Regions from separate parts of the Kutzneria viridogrisea DSM 43870 genome, predicted to be linked through region 2. Evidence: riboswitches for the same ligand, from Rfam matches in the RefSeq annotation. Region 2 holds a riboswitch; the other holds the start of a gene.
The links. Region 2 has a riboswitch for cobalamin ahead of KALB_RS32975 (CbtB domain-containing protein). Riboswitches for the same ligand answer to the same signal wherever they lie in the genome.

Region 1 (7,180 bases), 3.8 Mb from region 2:
GTCAACACCGTTGGCAGCGCGCCGTTGTAGCCCCGTGAGGCCATCGCCAGGTACACGCGCTCACCGCGTTCGAAGGCGCGCACGAACAGGGCGCCGACGCAGGCCGCCGTGTCGCGGGCCTGCCACAGCCAGCGCGGGTCCCCGCCGCGGCAGGCCCGTGCCGTGCGCAGCCGTGCCAGCTCGGTGTTGAGCACTTCCACGTAGCGCACCATGAACGAGGCCACTGCGGTGAAGACCCGCGGCACGCGCAGCCGCTCCAGGCCAGTGATGATCTCGGCGAGCGGGGTGGTCGCGGCCAGCACACCCGTTGCCAGCAAACCGAAACTGGCCTTGAGCACGATCGAGGCCGCCGACTCCAGGCCGTCGACGGACAGGTGCACGCCAAGCAGCTCGACGGTCGGGCCGGTGGCCAACAGGGGCAGCAGCACCACGAAGAACACGAACGGGATCTCCACAACGAGGCGTCGCAACAGGGTTGTCGCGGGAACCTGGGCGATGGCCGCCGCGAGGGCCAGCACCGCCGCGTAGCCCAGGTACGGCCAGAACACCTGTTTCGGCGTGCACGCGACGAAGAGCACGCACAGCGCGGTCGCGGCGACCTTGCACTGCGGGGCCGCGCGGTGCAGCGGGGTGTCGGCCGGGATCAGCAGATCCGCGCCGGGATTGTGGGCGGCCCCACTCATCGCCGCACCTCGCTGGCGCTCGGTGCAGCGCTTCGCGCAGGCCCGGTGCCCAATGGTTCGCTCGCAAGCTCGCTCACGTGCCGCACCTCGCTGGCGCTCGGTGCAGCGCTTCGCGCAGGCCCGGTGCCCGATGGTTCGCTCGCAAGCTCGCTCACGTCTGGGCCTTCGCCGTCAGGTGCCTGCCGACCCGCACGAGGTCGGGCCGCAACCGCAGCAGGGCGGCGACCACCAGCCCGGTGACCAGCCCCTCGAACAGGGCGATGATCGAGTAGGTGCCGATGGTGCTGATCGCCACGGTGGCGGCGGGCACCCCCGCGGCCCCGCCCACGGCGTATTCCAGGCTGTACAGCACGGAAGCGGCGATCACCGCGATGACCGCCGACACGGCGCAGCCCGCGACCACGGCGACCTTGGTGCGGGGCAACAGTTTGCGCAGTCCGAGGATGAGCGGGTAGCCGATCAGCGCGGGCAGCAGCGCGAGGTTGACCGCGTTCACGCCCAGAGCGGTGACCCCGCCGTCCCCGGCGAACAGGGCCTGCACCACGAGCACCACGGAGATCACCACCGGGCCCAGCCACGGCCCGAGCAGCGCCACCGCGAGCGTGCCGCCCAGCAGGTGACCGCCGGTGCCCACGCCGATCGGGAAGATCGGCGCCTCCAGCACCAGGAAGAAGGCCGCAGCCAGCCCGGCGAGGGGGATGTCCCGGTCCCGGATCGAGCTGCCGAGCCTCCCGCTGCACACCGCCAGCCCGCCGACCGCGACCACCGCACCGGCCACCGACACCGGCGCGTTCACGAATCCGTCAGGGATGTGCATCGCTGCCCTCCAGCAGGTCCAGTGCGGCGACCGCGCCGATGACGAAGGTCACCGGCGGGCGCATCCTCGGGTCGGGCAGTGCGGCGAGCGTGCCGGTGACCCGGCGCTGGTGCGCCCGGCTGGCCGCGCTCACCGCGGTGACCGGCGTGTCCGCCGCCATGCCCGCGGCCAGCAGTTCCTCGGCGATGCCGCGCAGCGCGGACCGGCCGGTGAGCACCACCACCGTGCCGCCCACCGCGGCCACCGCCGACCAGTCGATGCGCTGGCGGTACTCGGGGTCCTCGTTGCCCGCGACCACGGTGAGGGTCGTGGCGATCTGGCGGACCATCACCGGGATACCCGCCAGCGCGGGCGCCGCGATCGCCGCCGAGATGCCGGGCACCACCTCGAACGGCACGCCCGCCCCGGCCAGGGCCAGTGCCTCCTCGCCGCCCCGCGACACCACGAACGGATCGCCCGCCTTGAGCCGCACCACCTCGCGGCCCGCCCGGCCCAGGTCCACCAGCAGTTGGTTGACCTCGGCCTGCGGCCAGGCGGGTCGGCTGCCGGACTTGCCAACGCAGCGTTTGTCCCCGGTACCGGCCAGCGCCAGGATGTCGGCCATTGAGGGCCGGTCGTAGACCACGACCTCGGCGCTGCCGAGCAGTTCGGCGGCACGGCAGGTCAGCAGGCCGGGATCGCCGGGTCCGGCGCCGACCAGGTGAACCGTCACGCCCCGGCCGCCCGCGGGGTGACCAGCCAGTCGCCGAGCCGGCGCGTGGCCGAGGCGCCGACCAGCACCGTGGTGGTCATGCCCACCACCGAGCTGTCCAGCTCGCCCAGGGTGGTCAGCCGCACGTGCTGCTCGGGGCGGGCCGCGTCGGTGACCAGCGCGACCTGCGTGCCGGGCCCGCGGTGCTCCAACAGCACCTCACGTGCCCGGTCGAGCTGCCAGGTCCGCCCCGCCGAGCGCGGGTTGTACAGGGCGAGCGCCAGGTCGGCGGCGGCCACCGCGCGCAGTCTGCGCTCGACCTCCTCCCACGGGGTGAGCAGGCTGGACAGGGTCAGGCAGGCGAAGTCGTGCGCCAGCGGGGCCCCGACCAGCGCGGAGGAGGCCAGGGCCGCGGTGACCCCGGGCAGCACGCGCACCTCGGGGCGCCGCGCCACGGGCAGTTCGGCGGCGGTGCTCAGCGCCAGCGTGGCCATGCCGTACACCCCGGCGTCCCCGGAGGACACCAGCGCGACGCGGTGCCCGGCCGCCGCCAGGGCCACGGCCTGCTCCGCGCGGCGCGACTCCTCGGTCATCCGCCCGCGCAGCACGGTCTGCCCGGCGCCGAGCAGGTCGGCGCAGGCGTCGATGTAGGCGGAGTAGCCGAGCACGACCTCGGCCTCGCGCACGGCCTGGGCCGCGGCGGGGGTGCGGTGTTCGGCGGCGCCGGGACCGAGTCCGACCACCGTGAGCAGGCCCGTCACGGCAGCCTCCGCTTCTCGACCGGGATGGCGCGGCCCTCGGTGCTGCCCTCGGTGGACCGCCGACGACAACCGTGCGAGTACCGCGGGTCGTACAGCCTGGTCCGCTGCGGCTCGATCTCGCCCAGCGCGTCGCCGACCAGGACCAGTGCCGCCGTGCGGATGCCCGAGGCGGCCAGGTCCTCGGCCAGGCCGCCCACGGTGGTGGTGATGACCCGCTCGTCCGGCCAGCTCGCCTTGGCCACCACGACGGCCGGGGTCCCGGGGGCGTAGCCGCGCCCCTCGGCCAGCAGTTCGGCCTGGAGTTGTGCGGGGCGCTGGGCGGACAGGTACACGGCCATGGTCGTGCGGTGCCCGGCGAAGGCGGCCACCGACTCGCCCGCCGGCATGGACGCGGCCGTCCTGCCCCCGGCCAACCGGGTCTGCACGATGCTCTGCGCCACGCCCGGGGCGGTCAGCTCCCGGCCGATCGCGGCGGCGGCTGCGCTGAGCGAGCCCACCCCGGGCACGATCTCGTACTCGCGGCCGGTGCTGCGGCACCACGCGATCTGCTCGCCGATCGCCCCGTACACGCTGGTGTCCCCGCTGTGCAGGCGCACGATCGCGGCCTCGGGATGCCTGGCGTACACGGCGAGCACGTCCTCCAGGGTCATGCCCGCCGAGTCGTGCCGCTCCGCACTCGGGTTGGCGTGCTCCAGGACCTCGGCCGGGATCAACGAGGAGGCCCACACCACGACCTCGGCGCGGGCCAGCCGGGCCGCGCCGCGGAAGGTCATCAGGTCGGCCGCGCCCGGTCCGGCTCCGACAAAGGAGATCACCGCGACCTCGCCCTGGTCCGCGCGCGCGAACCAGCCCTGCGAGCAGCCATCACATCCTCCGTGCGACGCGTGTCCCTCTCGCGTGGCCGGTCTCCTGGCTCCCGGATCGGCGCCGTCCCCCTGCCTTCCCGGGACCCTTCGGGTCCCAGTGGCTGCCTCGTGGGGGGCGGCTCCCCGGTCACAGTGGCGGGACCGCGCCGGATTCGCACCGGCTTCCCGTCACCACGCTCGCGGAGCAGGTTAACCGACGTTCGGCGCTGGTCATACCGCCGACTACGGTGGTCGCGGGCTGTCGGAGAGAGGGAGTTGCGGTGGCACGGGTTCGGCATCCGATCGAGCAGGAGTCGTACCGGATCCTGCGATCCCGGGTCGACACGTCCGGTTTGCCAGTCCTGTCCAGGGCGGTTGTGGAGCGGCTCGTGCACACCACCGCGGATCCGAGCTGGGCGGGGGACCTGCTCGTGGACGAGCGGGCGCTGGAGTCGGGCAGGCGCGCGCTGACCTCAGGTGTGCCGCTGATCACCGATGTGCGCATGGTCGCGGCGGGCGTCACCAGCCGCCCCGCGCACATCGCGGCCGAGACCGAGGGCGGCATCGGGGCACTGGCCGGGCAGTACGCGCAGGGCGCGGTGTTCGCGCTGGGCCAGGACTTCGCGGCCGTCAACGAGCTGGCCGGGCTGTGCGCCTCGGGGGCGCTGCGCCCGGCGCTGGTCATCGCCCTGCCCGCCGGGTTCGTCGGCGCGGTCGAGGCCAAGCGGGCGCTGCGCGAGAGCGGGGTGCCCGCGCTGACCAACCGGGGCGAGCGCGGTGGGGCGGCACTGGCCACGGCCGCCGTGAACGCGTTGCTGTACGCCTGAGCTGCGGACTCCCGCCCAGCACTGTTTATCGGTAACGTGACGGCAAGATCACCGGTAAACCGTCAACGGCGATGGGGTGCGTGCGGATGGCAGTCAACCAGGACGGGTTCCTCGCGGCGGCGCACGAGGTGATCGACCGGCTGGTCCGCACCCAGCGCGAGCCGATCGCGGCGGCGGCCGGGCTGGTGGCCCAGTGCGTGCTGGGCGGCGGGGTGGTGCACGCCTTCGGTACCGGTCACTCGCAGGGCCTGGTCATGGAGATCGCCGGGCGCGCGGGCGGGCTGATCCCCACGAACAAGCTGTCGCTGCGGGACGTGGTGACCTACGGGGACACCCCGGCGGGCGCACTGGACAAGTACGTGGAGCGGGACCCGGCCATCGCGCACCGGATCTACGAGCTGGCCCCGGTCCAGGACGGGGACCTGTTCGTGATCGCCTCCAACTCCGGGGGCAACGGCTCCACCGTGGAGATGGCCAGCCTGGTCAAGCGGCGCGGGCACGGGCTGATCGCGTTCACCTCCCTGGACCACGCCACGGCGGTGGCCTCCCGGCACCCCTCCGGCAAGCACCTGCACGACCTGGCCGACGTGGTGATCGACAACTGCGGCCCGATGGGCGACACCCTGCTGCCGCTGCCCACCGGCGGGGCGGTCTGCGCCATCTCCTCGATCACCGCGGCGATGGCGGCGCAGATGATGCTGGCCGATGCGGCGGCGCTGATCCTGGCGGCGGGCCAGACCCCGCCGGTCTACCTGTCCGCCAACGTGCCCGAGGGCGACGCGCACAACCGCGAGCTGGAGCAGCGCTACGAGGGCAGGATCCGCCGCGATCCCTCGTAGAGCGCGGCCAGCTCACCCGCGGTCCTGACCATGAGCTCGCGCAGCTCGGCGGGTTCGAGCACCTCCACCATGCCGCCGAACTTGAGCAGCTCCACGTGGGCGTGCCGGACCGACTCGATCGGCAGCACCGCGCGCACCCAGCCGTCCGGCCCCGGCTCCCCGGCGCTGGCCCGCACGGCGTCCGCGGCGAACGTGCCCAGCAGGGCCCGCAGCCAGCCCATGGCCTCCGGCGAGACCCGGATCACCGCCTGCTGCCCGCGCATCCTGGCCTCGAACTGCTCCGCCCACTCCTGCCAGTAGCCCGGCAGGTCGAAGTCCGCGGGCCGGTCGAACCGCTCGTCCAGGGTCTGCACCGCCAGCACGTTGGACACCCGGTAGGTGCGCAGGTCCTCGTCGGCCAGCGCCACCAGGTACCAGGTGCCCGCCTTGAGCACGACGCCCAGCGGGCGGACCCGGCGGGTCACCTCGCGGGGCTTGGCCCACCTGCGGTAGCGCAGCTCCAGCACGCGCTGGTTCCACACCGCCTCGGCGATCTCGGCCAGGTGCGGGGCCTGGTCGGCCTCGCGCAGCCAGCCCGGGGCGTCCAGGTGGAACCGCTCCCTGATCCGGCTCGCCCTGCTGCGCAGCTCCGCGGGCAGCGCCGCCAGCAGCTTGAGCTCGGCCGTGGCCACCACCGTGCCCAGGCCCAGCTCGGCGGCCGGTCCCGGCATACCCGCCAGGAACAGCGAGTCGGCCTCGTCCGAGGTCAGCCCGGTCAACCTGGTCCGGTAGCCGTCCAGCAGCTGGTAGCCGCCGGTCGGCCCGCGGTCGGCGTACACCGGAACCCCGGCCGCCGACAGCGACTCGACGTCCCGGTACACCGTGCGCACCGAGACCTCCAGCTCGTCCGCCAGTTCCTGCGCGGTCATCCGGCCCCGGGTCTGCAACAGCAGCAGGGTGGACAGCAGACGGCTCGCGCGCATACCGCGCATTGTCGTCTCAGCTGAACGAGACGCTGACCGAAGGCACCCCGCGAACTCCCGCCACCCGCTCGGCCTCGGCCCGCGCCGCCTCCCGCGCGGGCGGGTCCAGCTCCCCGAACTGCGTGATCGTGACGTCCAGGCGGTCCTTCCGGCCGAGCTTGGCCCGCCACACGCCGAGCACCTCCCCGTCGACCAGCACGGCGCCCGGGCTGCCCAGGATCGTCCACAGGGTCTTCTGCTGCTCCTTGTGCGGCAGCACAACGGCCCGGTCGCGCGCCTGGAGGAACGGGTCGGAGGTGGGCAGCAGGCGGACCAGCTCCGGGGGCTGCGCCGAGACCAGGTCGTCGAGGCGGTCGCTGGGCAGCCAGCACTTGCGGCCGTCCACCCTGACCTCCGCCAACCCCTGCGGCCAGCGGCCGCGCACCTCGGCGGCGGAGGTGTCCAGCCACTTGGCCACCTCGGTCGGCGTCGCCGGTCCCAGGAAGCGCAGGTAGGCGCGCATCAGGCGCTCGGCCCCCGCGGACTGCTCGGGCACGCCCTTCGCGTTGTGCGCGTGCACAAGGGTCAGCGGGGACTCACCCGGTTCGATGCCCAGCCCGGCGGGCAGCGCGGCGAGCCGGAACGGCTGCTCGTACACGTGCTGGGACTTGCAGCCGGGGCACCAGCGGGTCTGCTCCGGCGGCACCAGCTTGGTCAGCGCGGCGCTGGCGGCCCCCTTGGTCATCGGCCCGACCACGATCGAGCGCAGCGACTCG
Region 2 (7,180 bases):
GCGGGTGGCGCGCTGGGCGGGCTGGCCGCGGGCGTGGTCGTGCAGGCCTGGTCCTACCCGGCGCTGGGCCTGTTGCTGGGCTTCCTCGCGCTACCGGTGCTGATGGCCAGCGTGCTCACCACGCTGCGGCCCGCCCGCTGAACAGTGGAATCGTTCCTGCGGCCCGGGAACCTCGCCTCCCCGTCGACCGCTGTGCCATGCTGCCCTGGCAGTGGTCGGGCAGCCGCCGATGGTCGACTCGTCGAGTCCTTCGCCGCCGCCCAGGAGGAGACATGCACCTGCCCAGCTCCTGCCTCGCGTTCGCCACCGCGATGACCCTGGCCCTCGCCGGTGCCCCGACGGCGTCCGTACCGGCCAACGCCGACTTCGAAACCTGTGACACCGGCGGCTGGACGCTCACCGGCTCCGCGTTCACCGTGTCCTCCGCGACCACGTGGTGGGGCGGCACCTACGACCAGCACGGCACCTGCTTCCTGTCCGGCTACCTCGCCCACCAGGACACCGCCACCGGCATCGCCCGGTCCTCGGTGTTCACCGCCACCGACCACCTCAGCTTCCTCATCGCCGGGGGTTACGATCCGCAGCACCTCCACGTCGCCCTGGTGCGGGCCGCCGACGGCGCGGTGCTGGACCGGCAGACCGGTTACAACAGCGAGCAACTCGCCCGGATCACCTGGGACACCAGCGAGGTGCGAGGGCAGGCCGTGTACCTGGAGGTGGTGGACGAGGCCACCGGCCAGTGGGGGCACCTCAACCTGGACGACGTGCGCACCAGCGCGGTCGGGGACGCGGGCAACGGCCTGACCTCCGTCCGGCTCGGCTCCGCCAACCAGCCAGGCCCGACCGAGGGTCCGGCGGCCGCGCGCTACGCGGTGGACCCGCTGCGCCCGCAGTACCACTACACGCCGTACCAGGGCTGGATCAACGACCCGGTCGGCCTGATCCAGTGGCGGGGCACCTACCAGCTCTTCGCGCAGTTCAACCCGGCCAGCCCGTTCTGGGGGCCGATGCACTGGGCACACGCCCAGTCCCCGGACTCCGTGCACTGGACCAACGCCCCGGTCGCGCTCACCCCGCCCGCGCCGGCCGGTCCGTCCGACACCACCGGGGAGTGGTCCGGCAGCGCGGTGGCGGACAACGGCGCGCTGCGGCTGTTCTACACCCACTACACCGACACCGCGGCGCACCCGGGCGCGATCCGCGAACAGGTCTGGTCCGCCACGAGCACCGACGGCACCACCTTCACCCCCGGCGCGGGCAACCCAGTCATCCCCGGCCCGCCCGCCGAGGCCGAGGCGGGGTTCCGCGACCCGAAGGTGTTCCGGGACCCGCACGACGGGCTGTGGAAGATGGTCCTCGGCTCCGGGCACGGCGGCGCGGGCAAGGTGCTGCTGTACTCCTCGCCGGATCTGCGGGCGTGGACCTACCGGGGCGTGCTGCTCAGTGGCGACGGCTCCACCGGCGGGATGTGGGAGTGCCCCAACCTGATCCAGGTCGACGGCCGCTGGGCGCTGCTGGTCTCCACCAACGGCGGCGAGCACTACTTCCTCGGCGACTTCACCGGTTCCACCTTCACCCCCACCGCGTCCGGGCAGTTGGACAGCGGCCCGAACTTCTACGCGGCACAGGCGTTCACCGACTCCTCCGGCCGCCCGCTGCTGGTGGGGTGGATGAACAACGGGGACGCGTTCGACCCCAACCGGCTGGACGGCTGGTCCCAGGCCGAGACGATCACCCGGCAGCTGTCGGTGCGACCGGACGGCACCCTGGGTTCGGCACCCGTCAGCCAGCTCGACCGCCTGCACGGCACACAGCTCGCGCGGCGCGGCGGGACCGCGGTGCCCACCGCCGCGCCGGTGCCGATCGCCGACGGCGCCTCGCTGGACCTCCGGACCGGCTTCGACCTCAGCCGGTCCAGCGCCACCACGCTCGGGCTCACCCTGTTCGCCAGCAGCGCGGAGCGAGTGATCCTCAGTTATGAGCCCGCCACCCGGCAACTCGTCCTCGACACGAGGAATTCCGGTTACGGCCAGGGTTCGGTGTCGCACGTGACCTCGGCGCCCGACGCGCAGGGGCGGCTGAACCTGCGCGTGCTGACCGACCGGTCCTCGATCGAGGTGTTCACCGGGGACGGCAGGTCACTCACCGCGCGGGTCTATCCGCGCTACACGCAGTCCACCGGTGTCACCGCGTTCGCCACCGGCGGGGAGGCGCGCCTGCTGCCCACCGAGGCCTGGGCGATGACCAGCGCCTGGTAGTCCCGAGTCGTTCCGCTCCAACGGGTGCGGGCTGACGGCGGGCGGAACTCCTTGCTGTCGTTGGGATCCGATCCTCATCGAGAGGGCGCCCTGCTCGCCGCCTACGAGGGTGGGGCCGTGCGAGCAGGGGGCAGCGGGTGGCCGGTCTCGCGCAGGGTCCACCGCCCCGGTCCGCCGTAGAGGTGGGTCAGCGTCAGCGGGGCCACGTCGAAGCGCCAGAACGAGGCGGGAGGAGCTTGCACGCAGTGCACAATCGCGGCGCGGACCACCGAGGGCGAGGTGATCGCGACTATCCTTCCCCTGTCCGGCAAGCAGTCCAGCCAGGAGCCGACCCTGGCCAGCAGTTGCCGCACCGTCTCGCCGCCGTGCGCGTCCGCGTCCGGATCGGACAGCCACGCCATCAGCCCGGCGGGGTCCTGTTCCTGCACCTCCGCCAGCGCGCGCCCCCGCCACGAGCCGCAGTCCAGATCCGACAACCCGGGGTCGGTCACCGGGGTGAGACCGAGAACCGTTGCCGTTTCGAGACAACGGCGTTCGGGCCCGCACCGCACCTCGTCCACACGGGACGGCGTTTCCAGTGGATCCGTTGTCCCGCAGAGGGATTCGTCATCGGCGAAGCGTGCCTCACGGACCGCTTCGGTGGCCCCGTGGCTGATCAGGAAGATCCGGTTCATGGTGACCATGCTCTCCCAACCTGGTCGGCTGATTGACACTGGCTTCACACGCTGACTACGGTCCGCTCGATCGACGTAACGGAGTAAGCCGGTGAGATCCCGGCACGGTCGCGCCACTGTGTGCGGTCCACCTCAGCCGAGGTGGCCGTGAGTCAGACACTCCGTCGTCGTGAGCACCAACTAGTGGGTCGCGCAAGCCCAAGGAGGTTCCCGTGAGCATCGCCTCACCCTCACCGATCGCCATTCCCATCCCCGTCCGGATCCCACTCCGCGAAGTGCTGCCCTGGGCAGTGTTCATCGGGGTGCTCGCCGTTGTCCTGCTCTACTTCGTCGGCGCCGAGCAGGGCGCCACCTCGCTGGTCTCCGGCCACTACGTGCACGAGTTCGTGCACGACGGCAGGCACCTGCTCGGCTTCCCCTGCCACTGAGCCGGGGGAGCGCACAACCATGATGAGAACCCTTCTGGTGCGGGGCATGCTCGCCGGTCTCGCGGCCGGTGTGCTCGCACTGGTGTTCACCTGGCTGCTGGGTGAGCCCCTGGTCGGTTCGGCCATCGACTTCGAGTCCGCCGAGGCGGCCGCTGCCGGTGAGGCGGCCGAGCCGGAGCTGGTCAGCCGGGGCGTGCAGAGCACGCTGGGCCTGGCCACCGGCGTGCTGCTCTACGCCATCGCCTTCGGTGGCCTGTTCGCGCTGGCCTTCGCCATCGCCTACGGGCGGCTCGGCCGGATCAGCGCCAGGTCCACCTCGCTGCTGCTGGCCCTGGCCGGTTACCTGTCGGCGTTCGTGGTCCCGTTCCTGAAGTACCCCGCCAACCCGCCCTCGGTGGGCAATCCGGACACCATCGGGGAGCGCACCGGCGCGTACTTCCTGATGGTGGTGCTGTCCATCGGGTTGGCGGTGGCCGCGACCTACCTGGGCCGCAGGCTGCTGCCCGGCCTTGGCACCTGGAACGCCGCGCTGGTCGCGGTGCTGGCCTTCGTGGTGGCGGTCGCGGTGGTGCAGCTGCTGCTGCCCGCCATCAACGAGGTGCCCAAGGAGTTCCCGGCGGCACTGCTGTGGAACTTCCGGGTCGTCTCGCTGGGCACGCAGCTGGTCATGTGGGCGACCATCGGCCTGCTGTTCGGTGCGCTCGTGCAGCGCAAGCTGCGCACCGAGTCCCAGCTCACGGCCCAGCCGGTGTAGCACCCGGTGGGTGCGGCCCCACCAGCCGGTGGGGCCGCACGCACTCACTGACCGGCCGCCGCGATCACGTTGCGCAGCAGCAGCGCCGTGGTCACCGGCCCCACCCCGCCGGGCACCGGGGTCACCGCGCTGGCGATCGGCTCCACCGCCGCGGTCTGCACGTCCCCGACCAGGCCGCCGTCGGCGGTCGGGTTCGTGCCCACGTCGATCACCACGGCCCCCGGCCGCACGTGCTCGGCGCCCAGCATCTCCGGCCGCCCCACGCAGGCGACCAGCACGTCCGCCCGGCTGGTCTGCGCGGCCAGTTCCTTCGTGTGCGAGTGGCACACGGTGACCGTCGCGTTCTCCGCGAGCAGCAGCAGGGCGGCGGGCTTGCCCACCACGGTGCTGCGGCCGACCACCACCACGTCCGCGCTCGCCAGCGGGGTGCCGTGCGCGCGCAGCAGCTCCACCACGGCCTGCGCGGTGGCCGGGGCGAAGGCGGGCAGGCCCACCGCGAGCCGCCCCACGCTGGTCGGGTTCGCCCCGTCCACGTCCTTGCGCACGTCGATGTGCAGCCCCACCTCGTCCAGGGTCATGCCCTCGGGCAGCGGGGTCTGGCAGATGATGCCGTGCACCTCGGGGTCGGCGGACAGCTCGCGCAGCGCCCCGCCCACGTCCTGCGAGCGCTCCACGACCCGCACCGAGACGCCCACCTTCTCGGCCGTGCGCACGATGGAGCGCACGTACCAGGCCGTGGCCTCGTCATCGGTGGGCACCAGGATCGCCAGGGTCGGCGTGGTCCCCGCCGCCCGCAGCTCGGCCGCGTCCTCGGCGACCTGGGTCCGGATCGCGGCTGCCACGCTCCGCCCGTCGATCAGCGTCATGCCCGCACCCCTTCCAGCACCCGCCCGATCCGCGACACCTCGGCGGCCAGCTCGGCCCGTGCCGCCTGGTCGGTCATCGCGGCCAGGTTGACCTCCACGTTGACCACGGCCGAGGCCAGCGCCGCCCGCGCGGAGTGCTCGGCCACGTCCACGTCGGAAAGCACGTTCACGTTGGCACCCCGCCTGATCCTCCCGGCCAGTTCCAGCACCCGCTCGGCCACCTCGGCGGTGCGTAGCGGTACTTCGGCGGCCGCACGCAGCGCCTGCTGGATGCGCTCCCCGCGCACCGCCCTGTCCCGCTCGTCCTCCTTGGGCAGTCTGTAGGCCGTGGTGACCGCGGTGAACGCCGCCGCGTCCCGTTCGGCCAGCTCCACCGCCTCGGCACGGCACTGGCCCGCCTCTCGTAGCGCACCGAGCATCGTGGGCTCGTGTTCGGCGTACCTGGGCTTGCCGATGGTCAGGTTGCACACCATCTCGACGAGCCCGGCCGCCATCGCCGTGTGCATCGCGGCCACCGCGCCCCCACCGGGCGCGGGAGCCCGGGAAGCCAGCTGGTCCAGCCAGTCCCCGATCGTCTGATCCCGCATGGGGATCAGGTTAGGCCCACACCGCGCCGGGCAGTTCCCGCCGACGGGGGCCGCTGCCGAACGCGTCGAAACCCGGATGGGGGTGAACGGGCCGAACTGCACAGTGACCTCCCGAGCGCGATGGGTGACATCGCGCGGCGGTGGCCATCCCGGAATCGCTATTGCGCGGTCGAACGGGCGTCCACGATGTGGGCGAATCCCTGGCCAATGGTCAATCACGGGAATCGGGCCCGGGTGTCGTGGCTGGTCACGGGCGCACCGTCCGAATCGATCATGAATTGGTCACGGAAGGGAAACGCGTTGTGGCCGTGTCCAGGGCATAGGGAAGCGCCGCAGGTCGTATGCGGAGCGTGGTGGTGTTATGACTGGCCGCAGACATAGAGAAGCGCCGCAGCCCTCACGCGGAGCGTGGTGGTGTTATCACCGGGGCTGGTCATGTCGCAGACATAGAGAAGCGCCGCAGCCCTGGGGGTCGACTACGGCGCTTCTGCCGTGACTTTCGACTGCCTTAGCGTCGGGGGGATCACGGGCCCAAGACAAGAATAGCGCTTGTGGGCGTGAGGGGAAGACCCTGGGCCCAACTTTTTCGCAAATTGCTCTCGGCGTAGGCTCGGTCACGATGCGCATGACTGTGTTCCGCCGCCGCATGGCTGAGGAGTTCGGCGAGGTCAGGTCCGAGATGCTCGCGCGCGACCACGTGTTCGCCGCGCTGGGCGGCCGCACCGCCGACGAGGCGCTGGAGGCCGGGCTGGACGCCAAGAGGGTGTGGCAGGCCGTCTGTGACGCCTTCGACGTGCCCGCCGAGCGCCGCTGAACCCGGGTGCGGCGTGTCGGTTTCGCACTCGAACAGGTGTTCGGCTAGCCTGGGGCCCCTCGGCTCGCCGCCACTTGTCAGACCCTCCCCGTAGCGTCGGTCCCGACAACCCACGGCGGCCGGGGCACCAGCTCCTCCCAGGGCCGGCCAGACAGACAACCGAGGTGGACTTCCCATGGCACCAGCAGCACCGGACAAGGACAAGGCACTCGAACTGGCCCTGGCCCAGATCGACAAGAACTTCGGCAAGGGCTCGGTGATGCGCCTCGGCGAGGAGCGCCGCGAGCCGATCAAGGTGATCCCGACCGGCTCCATCGCGCTCGACGTCGCGCTGGGCATCGGCGGCCTGCCCCGCGGCCGCATCATCGAGGTGTACGGCCCGGAGTCCTCCGGTAAGACCACGGTCGCCCTGCACGCGGTGGCCAACGCCCAGCGCGCGGGCGGCATCGCCGCCTTCGTCGACGCCGAGCACGCGCTGGACCCCGACTACGCCAAGGCGCTCGGGGTGGACACCGACGCGCTGCTGGTCTCCCAGCCGGACACCGGTGAGCAGGCCCTGGAGATCGCCGACATGCTGGTGCGCTCGGGCGCGCTGGACATCCTGGTGATCGACTCGGTGGCCGCCCTGGTGCCCCGCGCCGAGATCGAGGGCGAGATGGGCGACAACCACGTGGGTCTGCAGGCCCGCCTGATGAGCCAGGCCCTGCGCAAGATGACCAGCGCCCTGAACAACTCCGGCACGACCGCCATCTTCATCAACCAGCTGCGCGAGAAGATCGGCGTCATGTTCGGCTCGCCG

Region 1: linked by a shared signal. The riboswitch ahead of KALB_RS07200 (cobalt-precorrin-4/precorrin-4 C(11)-methyltransferase) and the one ahead of KALB_RS32975 (CbtB domain-containing protein) in region 2 are both predicted to bind cobalamin.

The regions. Positions count from the first base shown of each region.
Region 1 is NZ_CP007155.1:1,544,606-1,551,785, forward strand. Features, by position in the region: gene cbiQ (cobalt ECF transporter T component CbiQ) at 1-683, opposite strand, end outside; gene KALB_RS07185 (energy-coupling factor ABC transporter permease) at 835-1,500, opposite strand; gene cobA (uroporphyrinogen-III C-methyltransferase) at 1,487-2,212, opposite strand; gene cobJ (precorrin-3B C(17)-methyltransferase) at 2,209-2,952, opposite strand; gene KALB_RS07200 (cobalt-precorrin-4/precorrin-4 C(11)-methyltransferase) at 2,949-3,767, opposite strand; cobalamin riboswitch at 3,835-4,009, opposite strand; gene KALB_RS07205 (precorrin-8X methylmutase) at 4,079-4,624, shown strand; gene KALB_RS07210 (sugar isomerase domain-containing protein) at 4,711-5,463, shown strand; gene KALB_RS07215 (helix-turn-helix transcriptional regulator) at 5,430-6,425, opposite strand; gene KALB_RS07220 (DNA glycosylase AlkZ-like family protein) at 6,442-7,180, opposite strand, start outside.
Region 2 is NZ_CP007155.1:7,621,720-7,628,899, reverse strand. Features, by position in the region: gene KALB_RS32990 (MFS transporter) at 1-141, shown strand, start outside; gene KALB_RS32985 (glycoside hydrolase family 32 protein) at 273-2,258, shown strand; gene KALB_RS32980 (histidine phosphatase family protein) at 2,360-2,932, opposite strand; cobalamin riboswitch at 2,974-3,115, shown strand; gene KALB_RS32975 (CbtB domain-containing protein) at 3,145-3,360, shown strand; gene KALB_RS32970 (CbtA family protein) at 3,380-4,114, shown strand; gene KALB_RS32965 (bifunctional 5,10-methylenetetrahydrofolate dehydrogenase/5,10-methenyltetrahydrofolate cyclohydrolase) at 4,159-4,980, opposite strand; gene KALB_RS32960 (cyclodeaminase/cyclohydrolase family protein) at 4,977-5,567, opposite strand; gene KALB_RS32955 (DUF3046 domain-containing protein) at 6,187-6,381, shown strand; gene recA (recombinase RecA) at 6,557-7,180, shown strand, end outside.